3 regions of the Streptomyces sp. NPDC017979 genome follow, and region 2 is predicted to be linked to each of the others. Evidence: riboswitches for the same ligand, from Rfam matches in the RefSeq annotation. Region 2 holds a riboswitch; each other region holds the start of a gene.
What was found. A riboswitch is a leader RNA that binds a small molecule or an ion and turns the genes downstream of it on or off. The one in region 2 is predicted to bind thiamine pyrophosphate.
Positions count from the first base shown of each region.

Region 1: linked by a shared signal. The riboswitch ahead of ACH4E8_RS00410 (thiamine ABC transporter substrate binding subunit) and the one ahead of thiC (phosphomethylpyrimidine synthase ThiC) in region 2 are both predicted to bind thiamine pyrophosphate.
Region 3: linked by a shared signal. The riboswitch ahead of thiO (glycine oxidase ThiO) and the one ahead of thiC (phosphomethylpyrimidine synthase ThiC) in region 2 are both predicted to bind thiamine pyrophosphate.

Region 1 covers NZ_JBIRGU010000001.1:98,649-105,533, reverse strand. Annotated here, with positions in the region: gene tsf (translation elongation factor Ts) at 122-958, shown strand; gene pyrH (UMP kinase) at 1,209-2,021, shown strand; gene frr (ribosome recycling factor) at 2,182-2,739, shown strand; gene ACH4E8_RS00420 (phosphatidate cytidylyltransferase) at 2,739-4,073, shown strand; gene rlmN (23S rRNA (adenine(2503)-C(2))-methyltransferase RlmN) at 4,153-5,259, shown strand; TPP riboswitch at 5,415-5,525, shown strand; gene ACH4E8_RS00410 (thiamine ABC transporter substrate binding subunit) at 5,606-6,709, shown strand; gene ACH4E8_RS00405 (ABC transporter permease) at 6,775-6,885, shown strand, end outside.
Region 2 covers NZ_JBIRGU010000009.1:240,436-247,320, forward strand. Annotated here, with positions in the region: gene ACH4E8_RS23435 (hypothetical protein) at 1-554, shown strand, start outside; gene thiC (phosphomethylpyrimidine synthase ThiC) at 920-2,713, opposite strand; TPP riboswitch at 2,708-2,880, opposite strand; gene ACH4E8_RS23445 (YibE/F family protein) at 2,952-4,337, shown strand; gene ACH4E8_RS23450 (SsgA family sporulation/cell division regulator) at 4,411-4,848, opposite strand; gene ACH4E8_RS23455 (IclR family transcriptional regulator) at 4,997-5,764, opposite strand; gene ACH4E8_RS23460 (DUF5326 family protein) at 6,069-6,287, opposite strand; gene ACH4E8_RS23465 (cupin domain-containing protein) at 6,486-6,803, opposite strand.
Region 3 covers NZ_JBIRGU010000003.1:723,421-730,305, reverse strand. Annotated here, with positions in the region: gene thiE (thiamine phosphate synthase) at 20-718, opposite strand; gene ACH4E8_RS12745 (Rv2175c family DNA-binding protein) at 985-1,350, opposite strand; gene ACH4E8_RS12740 (NAD(P)/FAD-dependent oxidoreductase) at 1,474-2,739, opposite strand; gene ACH4E8_RS12735 (hypothetical protein) at 2,848-3,186, opposite strand; TPP riboswitch at 3,298-3,410, shown strand; gene thiO (glycine oxidase ThiO) at 3,408-4,670, shown strand; gene thiS (sulfur carrier protein ThiS) at 4,667-4,882, shown strand; gene ACH4E8_RS12720 (thiazole synthase) at 4,888-5,682, shown strand; gene pknB (Stk1 family PASTA domain-containing Ser/Thr kinase) at 6,129-6,885, shown strand, end outside.

The DNA of each region.
Region 1 (6,885 bases), on a different contig from region 2:
CACCGCCCCCCGCCGCCCGCCCGTAGATTCCGTCACCGGATCGTCACCGGGTCCACGGACGATCTCCGGATCCGGTCTCGACTTCGATCGACTTCCGACTTTCGAGAAAAGACTCAAGGACATGGCGAACTACACCGCCGCTGACGTCAAGAAGCTCCGCGAGCTCACCGGCGCCGGCATGATGGACTGCAAGAAGGCGCTGGACGAGGCCGACGGCAACGTCGACAAGGCCGTCGAGCTGCTGCGCGTCAAGGGCCAGAAGGGCGTCGCCAAGCGCGAGGGCCGCAGCGCTGAGAACGGCGCCGTCGTCTCCCTCATCTCGGACGACAAGACCTCCGGCGTCCTGCTGGAGCTGAAGTGCGAGACGGACTTCGTCGCCAAGGGCGAGAAGTTCCTGGCCGTCGCCAACGCCCTGGCCGCGCACGTCGCCGCGACCTCCCCGGCCGACCTGGAGGCCCTGCTCGCCTCCGAGATCGAGGCCGGCAAGACCGTCCAGGCGTACGTCGACGAGGCCAACGCCAACCTCGGCGAGAAGATCGTCCTCGACCGCTTCGCGCAGTTCTCCGGTGCGTACGTCGGCGTCTACATGCACCGCACCATGCCGGACCTGCCGCCGCAGGTCGGCGTGCTGGTCGAGCTCAGCGCCGAGAACGCCGAGGTCGCCAAGGACGTCGCGCAGCACATCGCCGCCTTCTCGCCGAAGTACCTCACCCGTGAGGACGTCCCGGCCGAGGTCGTCGAGAACGAGCGCCGCGTCGCCGAGGCCACCTCGCGCGAGGAGGGCAAGCCCGAGGCCGCCCTGCCGAAGATCGTCGAGGGTCGCGTCAACGGCTTCTTCAAGGAGGTCACCCTCCTCGACCAGCCGTTCGCGAAGGACAACAAGAAGTCCGTCAAGAAGGTTCTCGACGAGGCCGGTGTCGAGCTGAAGCGCTTCGCGCGCATCCGCGTCGGCGCCTGATCAGCCACCCAGAGAACGCGAGTACTCGCGTACGCGGGCCGCGAGGACGGCTGCGCGGGTACGTCGAGTACGCGATCGATCCGGGAGCCCGCTAGGGTTTCCCACGCAGTCATCGGCCGCGTGGGCCCCGGGCGCCACCACCGCGCCCGGAGCGCCGGAACGACCGCAGATGTGACGAGGAGGCCATTGCCGACAGGGACACCAGTACCCGCGGCGATGGCCTTCCTCGTATGTGCACGAGGAGATCTCCATGAACCAGGGCGTGGACGCCAAACTGGCAGCCGGCGACAACACCGACCACGACGGGAAGCACGACGTGACCAAGCCCAACGCCAAGGCCGGTGCCGGACGCTTCATGCTGAAGCTCTCGGGAGAGGCGTTCTCCGGCGGCGGGGGCCTCGGGGTGGACCCCGACGTCGTGCACGCCATCGCCCGTGAGATCGCCGCGGTCGTCCGCAACGGCGCGCAGATCGCGATCGTCATCGGCGGCGGCAACTTCTTCCGCGGTGCGGAGCTCCAGGTCCGCGGCATGGACCGGGCCCGCTCCGACTACATGGGCATGCTCGGAACGGTGATGAACTGCCTCGCCCTCCAGGACTTCCTGGAGAAGGAGGGCATCGACTCGCGCGTCCAGACCGCCATCACCATGAGCCAGGTCGCGGAGCCCTACATCCCGCTGCGCGCCGTGCGCCACTTGGAGAAGGGACGCGTCGTCATCTTCGGCGCCGGCATGGGCATGCCGTACTTCTCCACCGACACCACCGCGGCCCAGCGCGCCCTGGAGATCGACGCCGAGGCCCTGTTGATGGGCAAGAACGGCGTGGACGGGGTGTACGACTCCGACCCCAGGACCAACCCGGCCGCGGTGAAGTACGACGCGCTCGACTACGGCGAGGTCATCACCAAGGACCTCAAGGTCGCCGACGCCACGGCCATCACCCTCTGCCGTGACAACGCCCTGCCGATCCTCGTCTTCGAGCTGTTGGCCGAGGGCAATATCGCGCGGGCCGTACGGGGTGAGAAGATCGGCACGCTCGTGAGCGACAAGGGCACCCGGTCCTGAACCGGGGGGCGTCCCGGGCGTCCGGGGAACGGATGCCCGAGGATGTCCTGGGATAGACAGAGCCCTGCCGGTCGGACACCGTGCAGGGAAGACGCGACACAGGTTCCGCCCGACCGGGCAGTTGTCAGCCGGGCCTACTCAAGACACGCAGGAGCAAGTGGTGATCGAAGAGACCCTCCTCGAGGCAGAGGAGAAAATGGAGAAGGCCGTCCTGGTCGCCAAGGATGACTTCGCCGCGATCCGCACCGGGCGTGCGCACCCGGCGATGTTCAACAAGATCGTGGCCGACTACTACGGTGCGCTGACCCCGATCAACCAGCTCGCCTCGTTCTCGGTGCCCGAGCCGCGGATGGCCGTGGTCACGCCGTTCGACAAGTCCGCGCTGCGCAACATCGAGCAGGCGATCCGCGACTCCGACCTCGGGGTCAACCCGAGCAACGACGGCAACATCATCCGTGTGGTGTTCCCGGAGTTGACCGAGGAGCGCCGCCGCGAGTACATCAAGGTCGCCAAGGGCAAGGCCGAGGACGCCAAGATCTCGATCCGCGCCGTGCGCCGCAAGGCCAAGGAGACCATCGACAAGTTCGTCAAGGACGGCGAGGTCGGCGAGGACGAGGGCCGTCGCGCCGAGAAGGAGCTCGACGACACCACCGCCAAGTACGTGGCGCAGGTCGACGAGCTGCTCAAGCACAAGGAAGCCGAGCTGCTCGAAGTCTGATGAACGACGCTTCCTGGGGGGCCCCGCAGAGGGCCGACTACACCGGAGGGTGGCGTCCGCACGACCAGGGTCCTGCCTCGGCGGGTCCCGCCTTCGATGGGCATGAGGCACAGCAGACTCGGCCCATGCCCATCGTGCCGGACTTCCCCGACGCAGGTAGAAACGCCAACGGCAACGGTCCCGGCGACCGCGACCACAGGGACGACGGCGAGCGGGAGTCGCCCCGGCTGAACGGTCCGCTGTTCCGTGACGAGGTCCCGCGGGAGCCGGCGCCGGGTGCCGGTGCGCAGCCGCCGGCACCCGAGTCGTCGCACAGACGCCGTATGGGCGGCCCGTCCGGTCAGAAGGACCGGGGCGGGCGCTCCGGGCACGAGCGACGTGCGGGTGCGGGCGGGGGTTCGTCAGCTCCCGGTACGGGGCCGACGGAGCCGGTCGCGTCCGCGGCGCAGCCGCCGCAGCAGCCCGGTCAGCCGGCAGCCCGGCACGGAGCCCGGCGCACGGGGGAGAGCGGTGTGAAGAAGCGTGCCGGCCGTGACCTGCGGGCGGCCATAGGGGTCGGCGTCGGCCTCGGTGCGGTGATCATCGCGTCGCTCTTCTTCGTCAAGGCGGTGTTCGTCGGCGTCGTCGTGGTCGCCGTCGTGGTCGGCCTGTGGGAGCTCACCTCCCGGCTGGCGGAGCGCAAGGAGATCAAGGCGCCGCTGGTGCCGCTCGCCGTCGGCGGCGCGGCGATGGTGGTCGCCGGGTACGTGCGCGGCGCGGAGGGCGCCTGGGTCGCCACGGCGCTCACGGCCCTCGCCGTGCTGGTGTGGCGGATGACGGAGCCGCCCGAGGGGTACCTGAAGGACGTCACGGCGGGGATCTTCGCCGTGTTCTACGTGCCGTTCCTGGCGACCTTCGTCGCCATGATGCTCACGGCCGACGACGGTGCCTGGCGGGTGTTCGCGTTCCTCCTCCTCACGGTGGTCAGCGACACCGGCGCGTACGCGGTCGGCTGGCGCTTCGGCAAGCGCAAGCTCGCTCCGCGGATCAGTCCCGGGAAGACCCGCGAGGGGCTGTTGGGCGCGGTGGGCTTCGCCATGGTGGCGGGCGCGCTGTGCATGCAGTTCATGATCGACGACGGCACCTGGTGGCAGGGTCTGCTGCTGGGCCTCGCGGTGGCGGTCAGCGCGACGCTGGGAGACCTCGGCGAGTCGATGATCAAGCGAGACCTCGGCATCAAGGACATGGGCACGCTGCTGCCGGGACACGGCGGCATCATGGACCGGTTGGACTCGTTGCTGCCGACGGCGCCCGTGGTCTGGTTGTTGTTCGTGGTGTTCGTAGGAAGCGGCTGACCTGCGGCTTCACGGTGAAGGGCTTGTTATCCACAGGATGGCGAGCCCTTCGTCGTATCTCTGCGACACTGGATGGACCATGCCCAAGCCCGGAGAACTCACATTCATCGCGCCTCGCGGAGCCAAGAAGCCCCCGAGGCACCTCGCCGACCTCTCGCCCGCCGAGCGGAAGGACGCCGTCGCCGCGATCGGCGAGAAGCCCTTCCGCGCCAAGCAGCTCTCGCAGCACTACTTCGCCCGGTACGCGCACGACCCGGCGCAGTGGACGGACATCCCGGCCGCCGCGCGGGAGAAGCTGGCCGCGGAGCTGCTGCCCGATCTGATGTCGGTGGTGCGGCACATCTCCTGCGACGAGGACACCACCCGCAAGACCCTGTGGCGGCTGCACGACGGGACGCTCGTCGAGTCCGTGCTGATGCGCTATCCCGACCGGGTGACGATGTGCATCTCCTCCCAGGCCGGCTGCGGGATGAACTGCCCGTTCTGCGCCACCGGGCAGGCCGGCCTCGACCGCAACCTGTCGACCGCGGAGATCGTGCACCAGATCGTGGACGGGATGCGGGCCCTGCGCGACGGCGAGGTCCCCGGCGGCCCCGCCCGGCTGTCGAACATCGTCTTCATGGGCATGGGCGAGCCGCTGGCGAACTACAAGCGGGTGGTCGGCGCGATCCGTCGGCTCACCGACCCCGAGCCCGACGGCCTCGGACTGTCCCAGCGCGGGATCACGGTCTCCACCGTCGGCCTGGTGCCGGCGATGCTCCGCTTCGCGGACGAGGGCTTCAAGTGCCGGCTCGCGTTGTCGCTGCACGCCCCGGACGACGAGCTGCGTGACACGCTCGTCCCGGTGAACACCCGCTGGAAGGTCCGCGAGGTCCTGGACGCCGCGTGGGAGTACGCGGAGAAGTCGGGCCGCCGCGTCTCCATCGAGTACGCGCTGATCCGTGACATCAACGACCAAGCGTGGCGCGGTGACCTGCTGGGACGGCTCCTGAAGGGCCGACGCGTCCATGTGAACCTGATTCCGCTGAACCCCACTCCGGGGTCGAAGTGGACGGCGTCGAGGCCGGAGGACGAGAAGGCGTTCGTGGCGGCGATCGCGGCGCACGGCGTTCCGGTCACGGTGCGGGACACCCGGGGTCAGGAGATCGACGGCGCGTGCGGACAGCTCGCGGCGTCCGAGCGCTGACGGCAGCTCCCTCAGTAGGTCCCTCAGCAGGGCGGGCCACGAGGCCGAGTTCGGATGTCGGGCCGCGGGCGCAGGACTCGGGGCGAGGGTGCGCACGGCCACCCACCCCTGCTGCCGTCCGCGGGTGACCTTGTAAGCTGACCCGTACATCTACATAAATCCGACAGGGGAGCGCCACAGCGCTGAGAGTGCGGTACCCATCAGACCGCAGACCCTCTGAACCTCGCCCAGGTCATTCTGGGTAGGAAGTTCGGTCACCACTCAAGCTGTTGCGCCCTGCCCGGGTCCACGACGGGACCGGGCCGGGCCGCGTCTCTTCCTGGCCACCCCCAGGAGGAATCCATCCGTGAGCAGTATCAGGAAGAAGACGGCCGCCGCGCTGGCCGCGGCGCTCGGCGTGAGCGTGCTCGCCGCCTGCGGCGGCGAGTCCTCCGGTGACTCCGGTGCCAAGGGCGGCGACGGCAAGGGCTCGAAGACGGTCACGCTGGTGAGCCACGATTCCTTCGCCGCCTCCGAGGCCGTGCTCAAGGAGTTCACCCGGCAGACCGGCTACACCGTCAAGGTCCTCAAGAGCGGGGACACCGCGGTCGCGCTCAACAAGGAGATCCTGACGAAGGGCTCTCCGCAGGGCGACGTGTTCTTCGGCGTCGACAACACCCTGCTGTCCCGGGCGCTCGACAACGGCGTCTTCACCCCGCACGAGGCCAAGGGCCTCGACCAGGTGCCGGCCACCGTGCAGCTCGACAAGGACAAGCACCGGGTCACCCCGATCGACACCGGCGACGTCTGCGTCAACTACGACAAGAAGTACTTCGCGGACAAGAAGCTCGCGCCGCCGCAGACCTTCGAGGACCTGGCCAAGCCCGAGTACAAGGACCTGCTGGTCGTGGAGAACGCGGCCACGTCCTCCCCGGGCCTGAGCTTCGTCCTCGGCACCGTCGCGCACTTCGGCGAGGACGGTTGGCAGGACTACTGGAAGCAGCTCAAGGGCAACGGCGTCAAGGTCGTCGACGGCTGGGAGCAGGCTTACAACGAGGAGTTCTCCGGGTCCGCCGGCGGAAAGAAGGCCAAGGCGGACCGGCCGCTGGTGGTTTCGTACGCCTCCAGCCCGCCGGTCGAGGTGCTGTTCGCCGAGCCGCAGCCGACCGAGGCGCCCACCGGCGTCGCCACCGGAACCTGCTTCCGACAGGTCGAGTTCGCGGGCCTGCTGAAGGGCGCGAAGAACGAGGCCGGCGGAAAGGCCCTGCTGGACTTCATGGTCTCCAAGACCTTCCAGGAGGACATGCCGCTGAACATGTTCGTCAACCCGGTGGTCAGCGGGGCGAAGCTGCCCGAGCTGTTCACCCGGCACGGCGCGGTGGTCGAGAAGCCGGCGACGCTGGCGCCCGACACCATTTCCAAGAACCGTGAGCAGTGGGTTCAGACGTGGTCCTCGCTCGTGGTGAAGTAGCCCGGCCCGCGGCGGGCCGCCGCGGCCGGGCGCCCCGCACGGGGAACGCGACGCGGCTCGCCCTGATGGCGCTGCCCGTCGCGTTCTTCGGCGTCTTCTTCGCGTACCCCGTGGCCGCGATCGTCGGCCGCGGGCTGCGGGACGGCGGTCGTTGGCAGTTCGGGCGCATCGGTGAG
Region 2 (6,885 bases):
TCCACGTCGCCGGCGACGGCAGCGGCGCCGGCTTCGCGGCCGTGGTCGCGGTGCTCGCCCCGGTCCTCGCCGGCATCGCCGCGCTGCTGTTCCTGCTGGTCGGGTACGTCCTCAAGATGCTCGACCCGCCGCCGTCGTTCGCCCAGGCCCTGGTGTCGGCCGGCTGGTTCTTCGCCGCCCTCACCGCGGCGGCGATCCTGTACGCGGGGGTCGGCCTGTTGCGCACCGCGCTGCGCAACAGCGCTACGCAACTGCCGGCGGAGGAGTTGTCGAACGAACTCCCCGACGAGGTGGCGCGCGCCAAGGACGCCTGGCTCCACGCGGTGCTGGAGCGCGGCGTCCTGCCGTTCCTCCGGATCGCGTTGGAGGACCCGGCCGTGGACCCGGTGTCCGGTGCGCCGCCGCGGCCGGTGACCCGGATGCCGAAGGTGGGGTACGACAGCCCGGACTACTCCAGTCCGAGCGAGGGCAAGTCGGCGGGGCAGCGGCCCACCTTCACCAGCCCCGACTTCACCAGCCCGGACTTCGGGGGGCCCGAGAACCGCCCGGAGTGACCGCGCGGTGTCGGGGCGACGTCGCGGTACGGGGGTGCGGCGCGCGCCGCACCCCACGCCCGTCGGGGCGCCCCGGGGGGCGGGCGGCCCCGTCAACCCGGCGGCCCCGGGGGGGGCGGGGCGGGTGGGGGGGCGGGGGCGGGGCGCCGGGGGGGGGGTGGTGGTGCGCCCCCCGGGGGGCCGCCCGCCCCCCGCGGGCCCCCCGGGGGTGGGCCCCCCCCCGCCCCCCGGGGGGGGGGGCGGGGGGGGGGGGGGGCGGCGGGGGGGGGGGGGGGGGCCGCCCCCCCCCCCCCCCCACGCCCGTCGGGCCGACCGGTGGACCGGTCGGCCCAGTCAACCGGTCGGCCCGGTCGGCGGCGTGCAGGTCATTCGGCCATCGGCAGGTACACCCTGTTGCCGCTCGCCGCGAACTCCTTGGACTTCTGGAGCATCCCCTCGGTGATCTCCTCCGCCGTCGCGTCCGCCGACGCCGCCCCGCCGAACTGCTCCGAGATGGACTGGCTGATCTTCATCGAGCAGAACTTCGGGCCGCACATCGAGCAGAAGTGCGCCGTCTTCGCCGGCTCGGCCGGCAGCGTCTCGTCGTGGAACTCCCGTGCGGTGTCCGGGTCGAGCGCCAGGTTGAACTGGTCCTCCCAGCGGAACTCGAACCGCGCGTCGGAGAGCGCGTCGTCCCACTCCTGCGCCCCCGGGTGCCCCTTGGCGAGGTCCGCCGCGTGCGCCGCGATCTTGTACGTGATCACTCCGGTCTTCACGTCGTCCCGGTTGGGCAGCCCCAGGTGCTCCTTGGGCGTCACGTAACAGAGCATGGCCGTGCCCCACCAGGCGATCATCGCCGCGCCGATGCCGGAGGTGATGTGGTCGTACGCCGGCGCCACGTCCGTGGTGAGCGGGCCGAGGGTGTAGAACGGCGCCTCCTCGCAGATCTCCTGCTGGAGGTCGATGTTCTCCTTGATCTTGTGCATGGGCACGTGACCGGGGCCCTCGATCATGGTCTGCACGTTCATCCGCTTGGCGATCTTGTTGAGCTCGCCGAGCGTCTTCAGCTCGGCGAACTGCGCCTCGTCGTTGGCGTCCGCGATGGAGCCGGGCCGCAGCCCGTCACCGAGGGAGTACGTCACGTCGTACGCGGCGAGGATCTCGCACAGCTCCTCGAAGTGCTCGTACAGGAACGACTCCTTGTGGTGCGCCAGGCACCAGGCGGCCATGATCGAGCCGCCGCGGGAGACGATGCCGGTCTTGCGGCGGGCGGTGAGCGGCACGTACCGCAGCAGTACGCCGGCGTGCACCGTCATGTAGTCGACGCCCTGCTCGGCCTGCTCGATCACGGTGTCCTTGTAGATCTCCCAGGTCAGCTCCTCGGCCTTGCCGTCGACCTTCTCCAGCGCCTGGTACAGCGGCACGGTGCCGATCGGCACGGGGGAGTTGCGCAGCACCCACTCCCGGGTGGTGTGGATGTTGCGGCCGGTGGACAGGTCCATGACGGTGTCGGCGCCCCAGCGGGTGGCCCAGGTCATCTTCTCCACCTCCTCCTCGATGGAGGAGGTCACGGCGGAGTTGCCGATGTTGGCGTTGACCTTCACCAGGAACCGCTTGCCGATGATCATCGGCTCGATCTCCGGGTGGTTGACGTTGGCCGGCAGCACGGCGCGGCCGGCCGCGATCTCCTCCCGCACGACCTCGGGGGAGACGTTCTCCCGCAGGGCGACGAACTCCATCTCGGGGGTGATCTCGCCGCGGCGGGCGTAGGCGAGTTGGGTCACCGGCCGGCCGTCCCGGCCGCGGCGCGGCTGGCGCGGGCGCCCGGGGAAGACCGCGTCGAGGTTGCGCAGCCCGCCGCGGGGCGAGGTGTGCTTGATCCCGTCGTCCTCGGGGCGAACGGGGCGGCCCGCGTACTCCTCGGTGTCGCCGCGGGCGACGATCCAGCTCTCGCGCAGCGGGACCAGACCGCGGCGCACGTCGGTCTCGACGGTGGGGTCGGTGTACGGGCCGGAGGTGTCGTACAGCGTCACGTCCCGGCCGTTGGTGAGGTGCACCTGACGGACCGGCACCCGCAGGTCGGGGCGGGAACCCCCGACGTACGCCTTGTGCCAGCCCGGTGTGCGCTCGCCGTCGACAGCGGGTTCGACGGCAGGCGTGCGTGCGTCCTGAACGGTCATGGAAGACCTACTCCCTACGCCGGCATTACCCGGTAACAGGTTCGGCGGTCGACGCAGCGGTGTCCGGGACGTGTGGCGTGCCGGCGCTTTCGCGATCGGCCCTGCAGTACGTCTACGGAGGTCAGCGCCCTCTCAGCCCGGTGCTCCGAGCTCCCGCGTGTGCAAAGGTGGCACCACGCTAGCGTCATTTCTGGCGTGCTGGCCAGGGGGCCCCTGCCGTTCTTGCGATGATCGGTCGGTGACCTCACCACCGCCCGGCCCCCAGCAGGGTCCTGCTCCCCAGCCCGCGCCCGGCCATGAACACGGCCACCAACACGGCCCTGGACACGGCCACGGACACGGACACAGCCACGGGCACGGGCCCGCCGCGCCCGTCTCGCGGCATCTGCGCCGGGTCATCGCCGCGGTGCTGATCCCTTTCGCCACGGCGGTCGTCGTGGGTCTCGCCATCCTCTGGCCCGGCTCGGCGCCCGGCCACGAGCGCACCGGCGTGGGCTTCGACCGACAGACCGAACAGGCCACGGTGACCCGGATCGAGCGGATCGACTGCAAGTCCGTGAACTCCGCCCAGGTGCCGCCGACCGGCGACGCCAGCACGCCCCAGGGCCGCGAGGCGATCGCCGCGCAGCAGGGCGAGTGCAAGAAGGCCACCATCACGATCGACTCCGGCCAGCACAAGGGCCGCGCCTTCGCGGAGATCGTCCAGCCCGACGCGGTGCGGCAGTTGGAGAAGGGGCAGGAGGTGGTGGTGGCGTACGCGCCGGACGCGCCGCCGGACCTTCAGTACGCCGTCATCGACGTGAACCGGAAGGTTCCGCTGGCGGTGGTGGCCGGGATCTTCGCCCTCGCGGTGGTGCTGGTGGGGCGGATGCGCGGGGTGATGGCGCTGATTGCGCTGGTGATCTCGTTCGCCGTACTGACGCTGTTCATCCTGCCGGCGATCTTGGAGGGGTCCAACCCGCTGGTCGTCGCGGTGGTCGGGGCGAGCGCCATCATGCTGATCGCGCTCTACATGTGTCACGGGCTGACGGCGCGCACCTCGGTCGCGGTCCTCGGGACGCTGATCTCGCTGCTGTTGATCGGGCTGCTCGGTTCGATCTTCATCGAGTGGGCGGTGCTGTCGGGCAACACCGACGACAACACCGGTCTGATCCACGGTCTCTATCCGGAGATCGACATGAGCGGTCTGCTGCTGGCGGGCGTCATCATCGGCTCGCTCGGGGTGCTCGACGACGTGACGGTCACCCAGACCTCGGCCGTGTGGGAGTTGCGGCAGGCCGATCCGGGGATGGGGCCGCGGGCGCTGTACCGCGCGGCCATCCGGATCGGTCGCGACCACATCGCCTCCGTGGTGAACACGTTGGTGCTCGCCTACGCGGGTGCCGCGCTGCCGTTGTTGCTGCTCTTCACCATCGCGCAGAGCGGGGTGGCGACGGTCGCCAACAGCGAGTTGGTGGCGGAGGAGATCGTCCGGACCCTCGTGGGGTCGATCGGACTGGTCGCTTCGGTCCCGGTGACCACCGCGCTCGCGGCGCTGGTGGTCTCCGCCGACCGTCCGCAGGCGGGTGGGGCGGCGGTGCCCGCGAGCCGTGGTTCGGGCCGGGGCCGGCGCCGCAAGAAGTAGCTGCGCGGGCCGGTCGGCCCGAAGGAGCGACGGCGCGGCCCGGCCAGCCGGGCGAGGGGGCGGCGCGGGCCGGTCAGCCGGCGTTCTCCCCGGTGAGGATGGACCTGAGCACCTGTTCCAGGTCGGTGTCGAAGTCGCCGAAGGCCCGCTCCTGACCGAGCGGGACCAGTCGGTCGGTGCGGTCCAGGAAGGCGACCACGGGGGCGGCGCTGACCTGGAAGAGCGCGCAGTCCCCGCCGACCTGGAGCCGGATGCCCAGGTCGGCGAGTTCGCCGGGGCCCATCGGGGCGATGTGCACGTCGCCGTCCCCGCTCGGTCCGACGATGCCGTCGAGCAGCAGGTCACGGCTGAACGCCCAGGTCACCGGGGCGTCGCCGGGCAGGTGGAAGGTCATCCGCACGGCGTACGGATCCTCGATCTCGTAGCGGAGCTCCACCGGGATCCGGAACGAGAGCTCCTCGGAGACAAGGAAGTTCATCAGGACCTCGGCCTGGACCGACTCGTCGCGCATCGTGTACCCCGCAGTGAAGGAGGCCCGGATCGGGCCTGGTTGGCAGCCTTCTGGATGAAGTCAGCAGAAAACGGGTCAGGAAGGATACCCCTGAGCCTCTTCCCACAATCGTGCTGTATGCGACCAGAGGACTACAAGGAGTGATTTTTCAGATACTGATAGAGGAGGCGAGGGAACCCAGCAAACGGCCTATCCCCGTCCTCAGTTGCTCGATCGCCGGGAGCAATCGTTCCTCCTGATCGAGCGGCAGCGATATCGCCATCGCCGCGGCGACGTCGGAGTCGCAGTCGGAGCTGGGCCCGGTGGCGGAGCCGGCGCCGGTGGCGATGGGGATGGCGGCGCAGACCGTGCCGACCGCGTACTCCTGCCGCTCGATCACGGGGTCCGCGCAACCCCTCGTCGCGAGCCGGTCCAGCAGGGCGCGCCGGTCCGGTACGGAGTGCGGCGTCAGGGGGCGCACGGGGTAGCGGTCGAGGTGGTCGAGGAGGGCCGCGTCGTCGAGTTGGCCGAGCAGGCACTGCCCGAGGGCGTGCGCATGGCCGGTCGCACGGAATTCGGCCCACTCGCGGACGGCGGGGGCGTGCGGTGCGTCGGCGATGCCGGTGATGTCGATCTCGCCCTCGCGGTAGACCGCGAAGTAGACGGGCACGCCGATCGCGTCCCGCCAGTGCTCCAGCGAACCTTCGAGCTCGTCGCGACGGTGCTGCACCGCCCCGCCCACCGGACCCAGCCGATCCAGGGCGTCCCCGAGCACGAACACCCCCTTCTCCCGGCGCAGATACCCCTCGTGCGCCAGGGTGCGCAGCAGGTGGTACGCGGTGGGCAGGGGGAGGCGGGCCTGTCGGGCCAGCACCTTCGCGGGCGCGCCGGCCGGATGACGGGAGGCCGCCTCCAGCAGCCTGAGCGCCCGCTGCACGGATGTGATCAGGGTGGGGGGAGCACCCTCGCTCGCCGCCGTGGCCACGAATCACCCCCAGAACATGGTGACGGGCGACTCGCCCGCCCGCGGGGGCCGTCCCCGTGGATCCGCCGTGCCGGGCCGCCCGGGTTCCCCCGTCCCCCCTCACGGGGGAGCGCTCGTGGGCGCACAACAGGGCGCACTAGGGGTGGTGAAACCGGGTGCCCAGCGGCGGACTGCCACTGTAGTGGCCATTCAACCAACTAGGCCCTGCGTTGGCTCCGGGTTCCCTCGCCTGGGTTAAAGCTGTACCGCGCAGTGGTTACCAGTCCCCGCGGGAGTTCGATGATCCCTTGAACTTCCGTACGACAAAGATGAGTCCGCCGATGAGGGCGACGAACGCCAGCATCTTGAAGAGCAGACCGATCACGAAGCCGACGACGTTCGCTATCAGGCCGCCGAAGACCGCGAGCGCTACCAGCGGGAGCGCGATCCACTTCACCCACCACGGCAAACCGGCGAAGATCTCCCGTACCGCCATCGTCGTCCCTGCCTTTCCCACTCGGGCGCTGCCGCTGCTACTCGACAACTGCCGTTTCGCTCGGTGGCAGCGCCGCTGTCCTCGGGCACTGCCGTCTCCACTGTCCCCTTCGATGCTAGGCGGACCGGGGGCGGCACGGGCGGCCCGTGGCCCTTGATCTCCCCTGACCCGTCCCTTAGGGCATCCCGGAGGGGCGCCTCAGCTCTCCGGAGGAGAGAAGACCACCAGCACCCGTAGGTCCTCGGTGATGTGGTGGAACTTGTGCGCCACTCCGGCCGGAACGTAGATCACGCTGCCGCGCGCCACCGCGGTGGTCTCCATGCCGACGGTGATCGAGGCGCGACCGCTCACCACGAAGTACACCTCGTCCTGGCGGTGGGGCTGCTGGGGGTCGGCGGTGCCCGCGTCGAGCGCGTACAACCCGACCGACATGTTCCGCTCCCGCAGGAACTGGAGGTACGCACCGTCGTTCGCGGCCCGTTCCGCTTCCAGTTCGTCCAGCCGGAATGCCTTCATCGTGCTCCGCCCTGCTGTCGTGTCCGATCACGTCAGCCACGATCAGACACAGGAAGGCAAGCGCCGTCAAGACGGGCCACGG
Region 3 (6,885 bases), on a different contig from region 2:
GTTATCGGGGGTGGCAAGGTCACCCAACCGATGTCCACCCACCGGACTGGGTCGTATCACGTTTGCCCACGTCACAGCGCGCCCGTATCCGCTGTGCGAGACGGAAGGCGGCTTCGGCGGGGTCGTCGGCCTCGGTGACGGCACGGACGACGACCACCCGGCGGGCGCCGGCGTCTAGTACCTCGTCCAGGTTTCCGGCGTCGATCCCGCCGATGGCGAACCAGGGGCGGTCGGTGGCCAGCGCGGCGGTGTGGCGCACCAGGTCGAGCCCGGGCGCGTGGCGGCCGGGCTTGGTGGGGGTGGGCCAGCAGGGGCCGGTGCAGAAGTAGTCGACGCCCGGCTGGACGGCGGCGGCGGACGCCTCGGCCGCGCTGTGGGTGGAGCGGCCGACGAGCACGTCCTCGCCGAGGATCGCCCGGGCGGCGGGGACGGGCAGGTCGCCCTGGCCCAGGTGGAGCACGTCGGAGCCGATGGCGTGGGCGACGTCGGCCCGGTCGTTCACCGCGAGCAGGGTGCCGTGGCGGCGGCAGGCGTCGGCGAAGACCTCCAGGTGGGCCAGTTCTTCGGCGGCCTCCATGCCCTTGTCGCGGAGTTGGACGACGTCGACTCCGGAGCTGAGGACGGCGTCGAGGAAGTCGGGGAGGTCGCCTTGGCGCTTGCGGGCGTCCGTGCAGAGGTAGAGCCGGGCGTCGGACAGCCGGGCGCGGAGCGTGGACATGACGGATTCCCCCGGTGGGTCGGCGGTGTGCGGGTGGCGTGCGCGGGCGCTGACGGCGGGACGGGCCGGTGGCCCGTGGGCCGCCGCCGGCAGCGCGTGCCGTCGGTCCGCGCAGTACGGCGGGCGCGCCGCGGGGACGCTCCCGCACACCGCGGATGGCTGAGTAGTTGAGCACTAGCCCCTTCGACACCCGGCGCGCGCCTCGGAAGTGTGCGCGCGGGGTGCACGGGGCGGCGGCTACCGCGGCAGCCGCCGGGCCGCGGACGTCAGACGGCGAGCGCCTGCGCCCTGCGCTTCACTTCCGTGCCGCGGTTCTCCCCGAGGGCCTGCGCCGGGGTGCCCGGCAGGCTCGGATCCGGCGTGAAGAGCCACTCCAGCATCTCTTGGTCCGTGAAGCCGTCGTCCTTCAGGAGCGTCAGGGTGCCGCTGAGGCCCTTGACCACCTTCGAGCCGCTGATGAAAGCGGCAGGGACCTGGAGTACGCGCCGCTCCCCACGGCGCACGGCGATCAGCTGGCCCTCCTTCACCAACTGGCGCACGCGCGTCACCTCGACGTCCAACATTTCGGCGATGTCGGGCAGGGTGAGCCAGTCGGGGACGAGGGCATCGATCTTTGCGTCAATCTCGGTCACGGGACAAGCCTGCCATCTGGGACCGACAGTGGGTAGCGGGAGCCCCCCGGTCGACTGCCGCCATCCGGGCGCCCCGCGGGGCGGACCACCTGGTCAGCGGCGTGGCACCGGGGCGGGCGCGCCCTAGCTGGACGCGGCCTTCAGGGGGACCGAGGGGTCCGCGGCGAGCCGCGGATCCAGCCGTCCGCCGGCCTGGACGACGCGTCGGCCCTGGGCCAGGTCGCGCGGTCGGCCGACGGCGAGCAGGGCGACGAGCACGCCGTCCCGCAGCCACAGCACCGACCAGGCGGGGTCGGCGGGGCTGCCGCGCCACACGAGCGCGTCGGCGTCCGCGTGGTTGCCGACGTACTGCACGAACCGGCCGAACTGCTCGGACCAGAAGTACGGCACGGGGTCGTAGACCTCCGGCGGCTCGGCCGCCGCAGCCGTGGCACCGGCCGGGCCCGCGCCGGCCAATTCGGCGATGACGTTGACGGCGACGGTGCGCGGCCCCTGGAGCGCGTTGTCCCAGTGGTGCACCAGCAGGCGCCGGCCGTAGCGGGCCGAGGGGAAGGACGCGCAGTCCCCCACCGCGTACACGCCGGTCAGCGAGGTCCGCAGATGCGCGTCGGCGGTGACGGCACCGTCCGGGTCGGTGGCGATCCCGGAGCCGGCGAGCCAGCCGGTGGCGGGGCGGGCGCCGATGCCGACGACGACGGCGTCGGCGGGGAAGCGCCGCCCGTCGGCCAGGACGACGCTCCCGGGCTCGACCCCGGCCACGCGCGCGCCGGTGACCAGGTCGACGCCGGCTTCGGCGTACCACTGCGCCATGGGGGCGGTGACCTCGGCGGGCAGCGCTTCGGCGAGGGGCCGGTCGGCGGCCTCGACGACGGTGACGGCGCAGCCGGCCTCCCGGGCCGCGGTGGCGAACTCGGCGCCGATCCAGCCGGCGCCCACCACGACGATGTCGTGCTGCCGGCTGAGGACGGGCTTGAGCCGCTCGGCGTCGTCGAGCGTGCGCAGCAGGTGGACGCCGGGGACGGCGGCCGTCCCGGGCAGGGTGACGGGTTCGGCGCCGCTGGCGATGACCAGGACGTCGTACGGGACGGGCCCGGCTTCGGTGTCCAGCTCGCGTGCGGAGTGGCGCAGCCCGGTCACCTCGCAGCCGAGCCGGAGCTCGACGGCGAGCGCCTCGAAGTCGACGTCGAAGGCGGAGTCCTCGGCCTTGCCGAGCAGGACGGCCTTGGAGAGCGGGGGGCGGTCGTAGGGCTGGTGGGGTTCGGCGCCGATCAGGGTGACGGGGCCGACGAAGCCGCCCTCCCGCAGGGCGACGGCGGTCTGCACACCCGCCATGCCCGCACCGACGATGACCACGCCTCGCGCCTGCTGCTGTGTCTGCTGCTCGCTCACCCGTCAACCTTACGCACCTGACGAACCGTCAGAACAGTGGGGTGTCGCACACCGGCCCGGCGCCCGCGCCTGGCGCGCACCCGACGCCCGCGCCCGGGCTCGCAACCCCTACGGCACCTGCTCCACGACGCTCGTCCCGTTGCCCTCCTGCGACTCCCACTCCCAGCTCTCCTCCAGCCGGATGCGCCCGTCGGGCAGCTCCACCACGGTCGAGACGCAGTGCCCCGCCGAGGTGCTGCCGTCGGTGCGCAACTGGACGTAGCGGAAGTCCAGCCGGTCGCCTTCGCGGGTGCCGACCAGATGGCCGCGGACCACGTCCCCGCCCTCGTAATGGGCCCAGACCCGGCCGTCCTGCTCGTGGTACGCAAAGCGGGTGCGCACCCCGACCTGACCCGGCGCCTGATCGGCGACGGGCGACAGCACGAGTCCGTCCAGCGAGCCTGCCACGGTGAACCGTCCTTTCGCGCTCATGCGCCCCGGACGCGCCCGGAGCACGGTGTCCCACCGGCCCCGACCGCCCTTACGGCACGTCACGGGCTGGGGTTAGGGTGGCCACCGTAAAGCACCCGCGGGAGCCCGGACGCACCGGGCTGAGAGGGAGGCTGGGCGGCCTCCGACCGTACGAACCTGATCCGGGTCATGCCGGCGAAGGGAGGAGCTGAAGACCCATGCCGCACGCTCTTTGGCCATCGGGGAGCCCCGAACCACCGCGGACGACGGGGCCACCGCCCGCACCGTCACCCACGACACCGCCGGCACCGCTGCCCGCACCGACCACGCGCCCCGCCGACGTCCTCGTCATCGGCGGCGGCATCATCGGGCTCGTCACGGCCTGGCGCACCGCCCAGCGCGGCCTGCGCGTCACCGTGCTGGACCCGGCGCCCGGCGGCGGCGCCGCGCAGGTCGCGGCCGGCATGCTCGCCGCGGTCACCGAACTCCACTACGGGGAACAGGCGTTGCTCGCCCTCAACCTGGAGTCGGCCCGCCGCTACCCGGACTTCGCCGCCGAACTCGAAGAAGCCAGCGGATCGGACATCGGATACCGCGCCTGCGGCACGCTCGCCGTCGCGCTCGACGCCGACGACCGCGCCCATCTGCGGGAGCTGCACGCACTCCAGCAGCGCTCCGGGCTGGAGTCCGAATGGCTCACCGGCCGTGAGTGCCGCCGGCTGGAACCGATGCTGGCGCCGGGCGTACGCGGCGGGCTACGGGTCGACGGGGACCACCAGGTCGATCCTCGGCGGCTCGCGTCCGCGCTGCTCACCGCCTGCCAACGGGCCGGCGTCACCTTCCACCGGGACCGGGCGGCCCGGCTGCTGGTGGACCGCGACCGGGCCGTGGGCGTCGCCCTCGCGGACGGCACCCGGCTGGCCGCCGGCCAGACCGTGCTCGCCGCGGGCAGCCTCAGTGGCCGGCTCGACGGGCTGCCTCCTTCCGTACGCCCACCGGTGCGGCCGGTGAAGGGGCAGGTCATCCGCCTCCGGGTGCCCGCGCCCTACGCCCCCTTCCTGTCCCGGACCGTGCGCGCCGTCGTCCGCGGCAGCCACGTCTATCTGGTGCCCCGCGAGAGCGGGGAGCTCGTCATCGGCGCGACCAGCGAGGAGCTGGGCTGGGACACCACCGTCACCGCCGGCGGGGTCTACGAACTGCTGCGGGACGCCCATGAACTCGTCCCCGGCATCACGGAACTCCCGCTCACGGAGACCCGCGCCGGACTGCGGCCCGGCTCGCCCGACAACGCACCGCTGCTCGGCCCGACCGAGCTGCCGGGCCTGCTGCTGGCCACCGGCCACTACCGCAACGGCGTCCTCCTGACCCCGCTGACCGGCGACGTGCTCGCCGCGGCCCTGACCGACGGCGCCCTGCCCGAAGAAGCCCATCCCTTCACCCCCGCTCGCTTCACCCCCGTCCCTCAGGAGCAGCCCGTATGAACAGTTTTCCCCTGGTTGTCTCCGTCAACGGCGAACGGCGTGAACTCGCCACGCCCACCACGCTCGCCGCCCTCGTCGCCGAGCTGACCGCGGCCCCCGCCGGCGTCGCCGCCGCCGTCAACGAGACCGTCGTCCCGCGCAGCGCCTGGCCCGGCACGCTCCTGGGCGACGGCGACCGCGTCGAAGTCCTCACCGCCGTGCAGGGAGGGTGAGCGACGTGGCCGACGACCTGCTGACCATCGGCGACACCACCTTCACGTCCCGACTGATCATGGGGACGGGCGGGGCGCCCAGCCTCGACGTCCTCGAACGCTCCCTCGTCGCCAGCGGCACCCAGCTCACCACCGTCGCGATGCGCCGCGTCGACCCCACCGTGCAGGGCTCCGTGCTCTCCGTGCTGACCCGCCTGGGCATCCGGGTCCTGCCCAACACCGCCGGCTGCTTCACCGCAGGCGAGGCGGTGCTGACCGCCCGCCTGGCCCGCGAGGCCCTGGGCACCGACTGGGTCAAGCTGGAGGTCGTCGCCGACGAGCGGACCCTGCTGCCCGACCCGGTCGAGCTGCTGGACGCCGCGGAGACCCTGGTCGACGACGGTTTCACGGTCCTGCCGTACACCAACGACGACCCCGTGCTCGCGCGCCGGCTGGAGGACGTCGGCTGTGCCGCGGTCATGCCGCTGGGCTCCCCCATCGGCTCCGGCCTCGGCATCCGCAATCCGCACAACTTCCGGCTGATCGTCGAGCAGGCTGGCGTGCCGGTGGTGCTGGACGCCGGGGCGGGCACCGCGTCGGACGCCGCGCTCGCGATGGAGCTGGGGTGCGACGCGGTGATGCTCGCCTCCGCGGTCACCCGGGCGCAGGAGCCGGCGCGGATGGCGGAGGCGATGCGGTACGGAGTGGAGGCGGGCCGGCTGGCGTACCGGGCCGGCCGCATCCCCCGCCGCCACTTCGCCGAGGCGTCGTCGCCAGCCGACGGCCTGGCCGCGCTAGACCCGGAACGCCCTGCGTTCTGACGACGCCCGGCCCTTGGTCCGCCCACGGCCGGGGCCGTTGGGCTGGACGTGGCCGCGGTTTCCCCGCGGGCCGGTGGGGCTTGTCCCACAGTTCCTCCCGCCCCTGTGCCCTGCGAGCACGGGGGCACCCCCACCTCAGCCCACCAGAGGGCCTGGCGGGACCCAGTGCCCCACATGCCCTCGCCGATTCCCGCGGGAATCGAGACCACTGCGGGCCGTCCGTGGCTTGTCACGCAGTTCCGCCCCCTCGGCCCCAGAGGGCCTGGGTGACCTCCAGCGCCCCTAAAACCCTCCGCCTCGGCCCGCAGGGCATGGGGGCGGAGCTGCGCGACAAGCCCATCACCGGGCCGCAGGTGAGACGGCACGGCCCGTCCGCACGGCGATACCGCAACGGGGCCGGGACGTGGTCGGGCGGGGGTGTCGGTGGCGGCTCGTAGAATCGGTGCGTGGACACGACCCTCCAGGACCCGCTCGTCGGGCAGCTGCTCGACGGCCGCTACCGCGTCGACGCGCGGATCGCCGTCGGCGGGATGGCCACGGTCTACCGGGCCGTGGACACCCGGCTGGACCGGGAGCTGGCGCTCAAGGTGATGCATCCGGCGCTGGCCACGGACGCGACGTTCGTGGAGCGCTTCATCCGCGAGGCCAAGTCCGTCGCCCGGCTCTCGCACCCGAACGTGGTCGGCGTGTTCGACCAGGGCGCCGAGGGGGCGTACGTCTATCTGGCGATGGAGTACGTGGCCGGCTGCACCCTGCGGGACGTGCTGCGCGAGCGCGGTGCGCTCCAGCCCAGGGCCGCGCTCGACATCCTGGAGCCGGTCCTCGCGGCGCTCGGCGCTGCGCACCGGGCCGGCTTCGTCCACCGCGACATCAAGCCGGAGAACGTCCTCATAGGCGACGACGGCCGCGTCAAGGTCGCCGACTTCGGCCTCGTACGGGCCGTGGGGTCGGTCACGAACACCACCGGCAGCCTCCTGGGCACGGTCTCCTACCTGGCGCCCGAGCAGATCGAGGACGGCACCGCCGACACGCGCACGGACGTGTACGCCTGCGGCGTGGTGCTCTACGAAATGCTCACGGGCGACAAGCCGCGCTCCGGCGGCACCCCCGCCCAGGTGCTCTACCAGCACCTGAACGAAGACGTGCCGCCCCCGTCGGCGGCCGTCCCGGGCCTCGCCGTGGAGCTGGACGAACTGGTCGCCA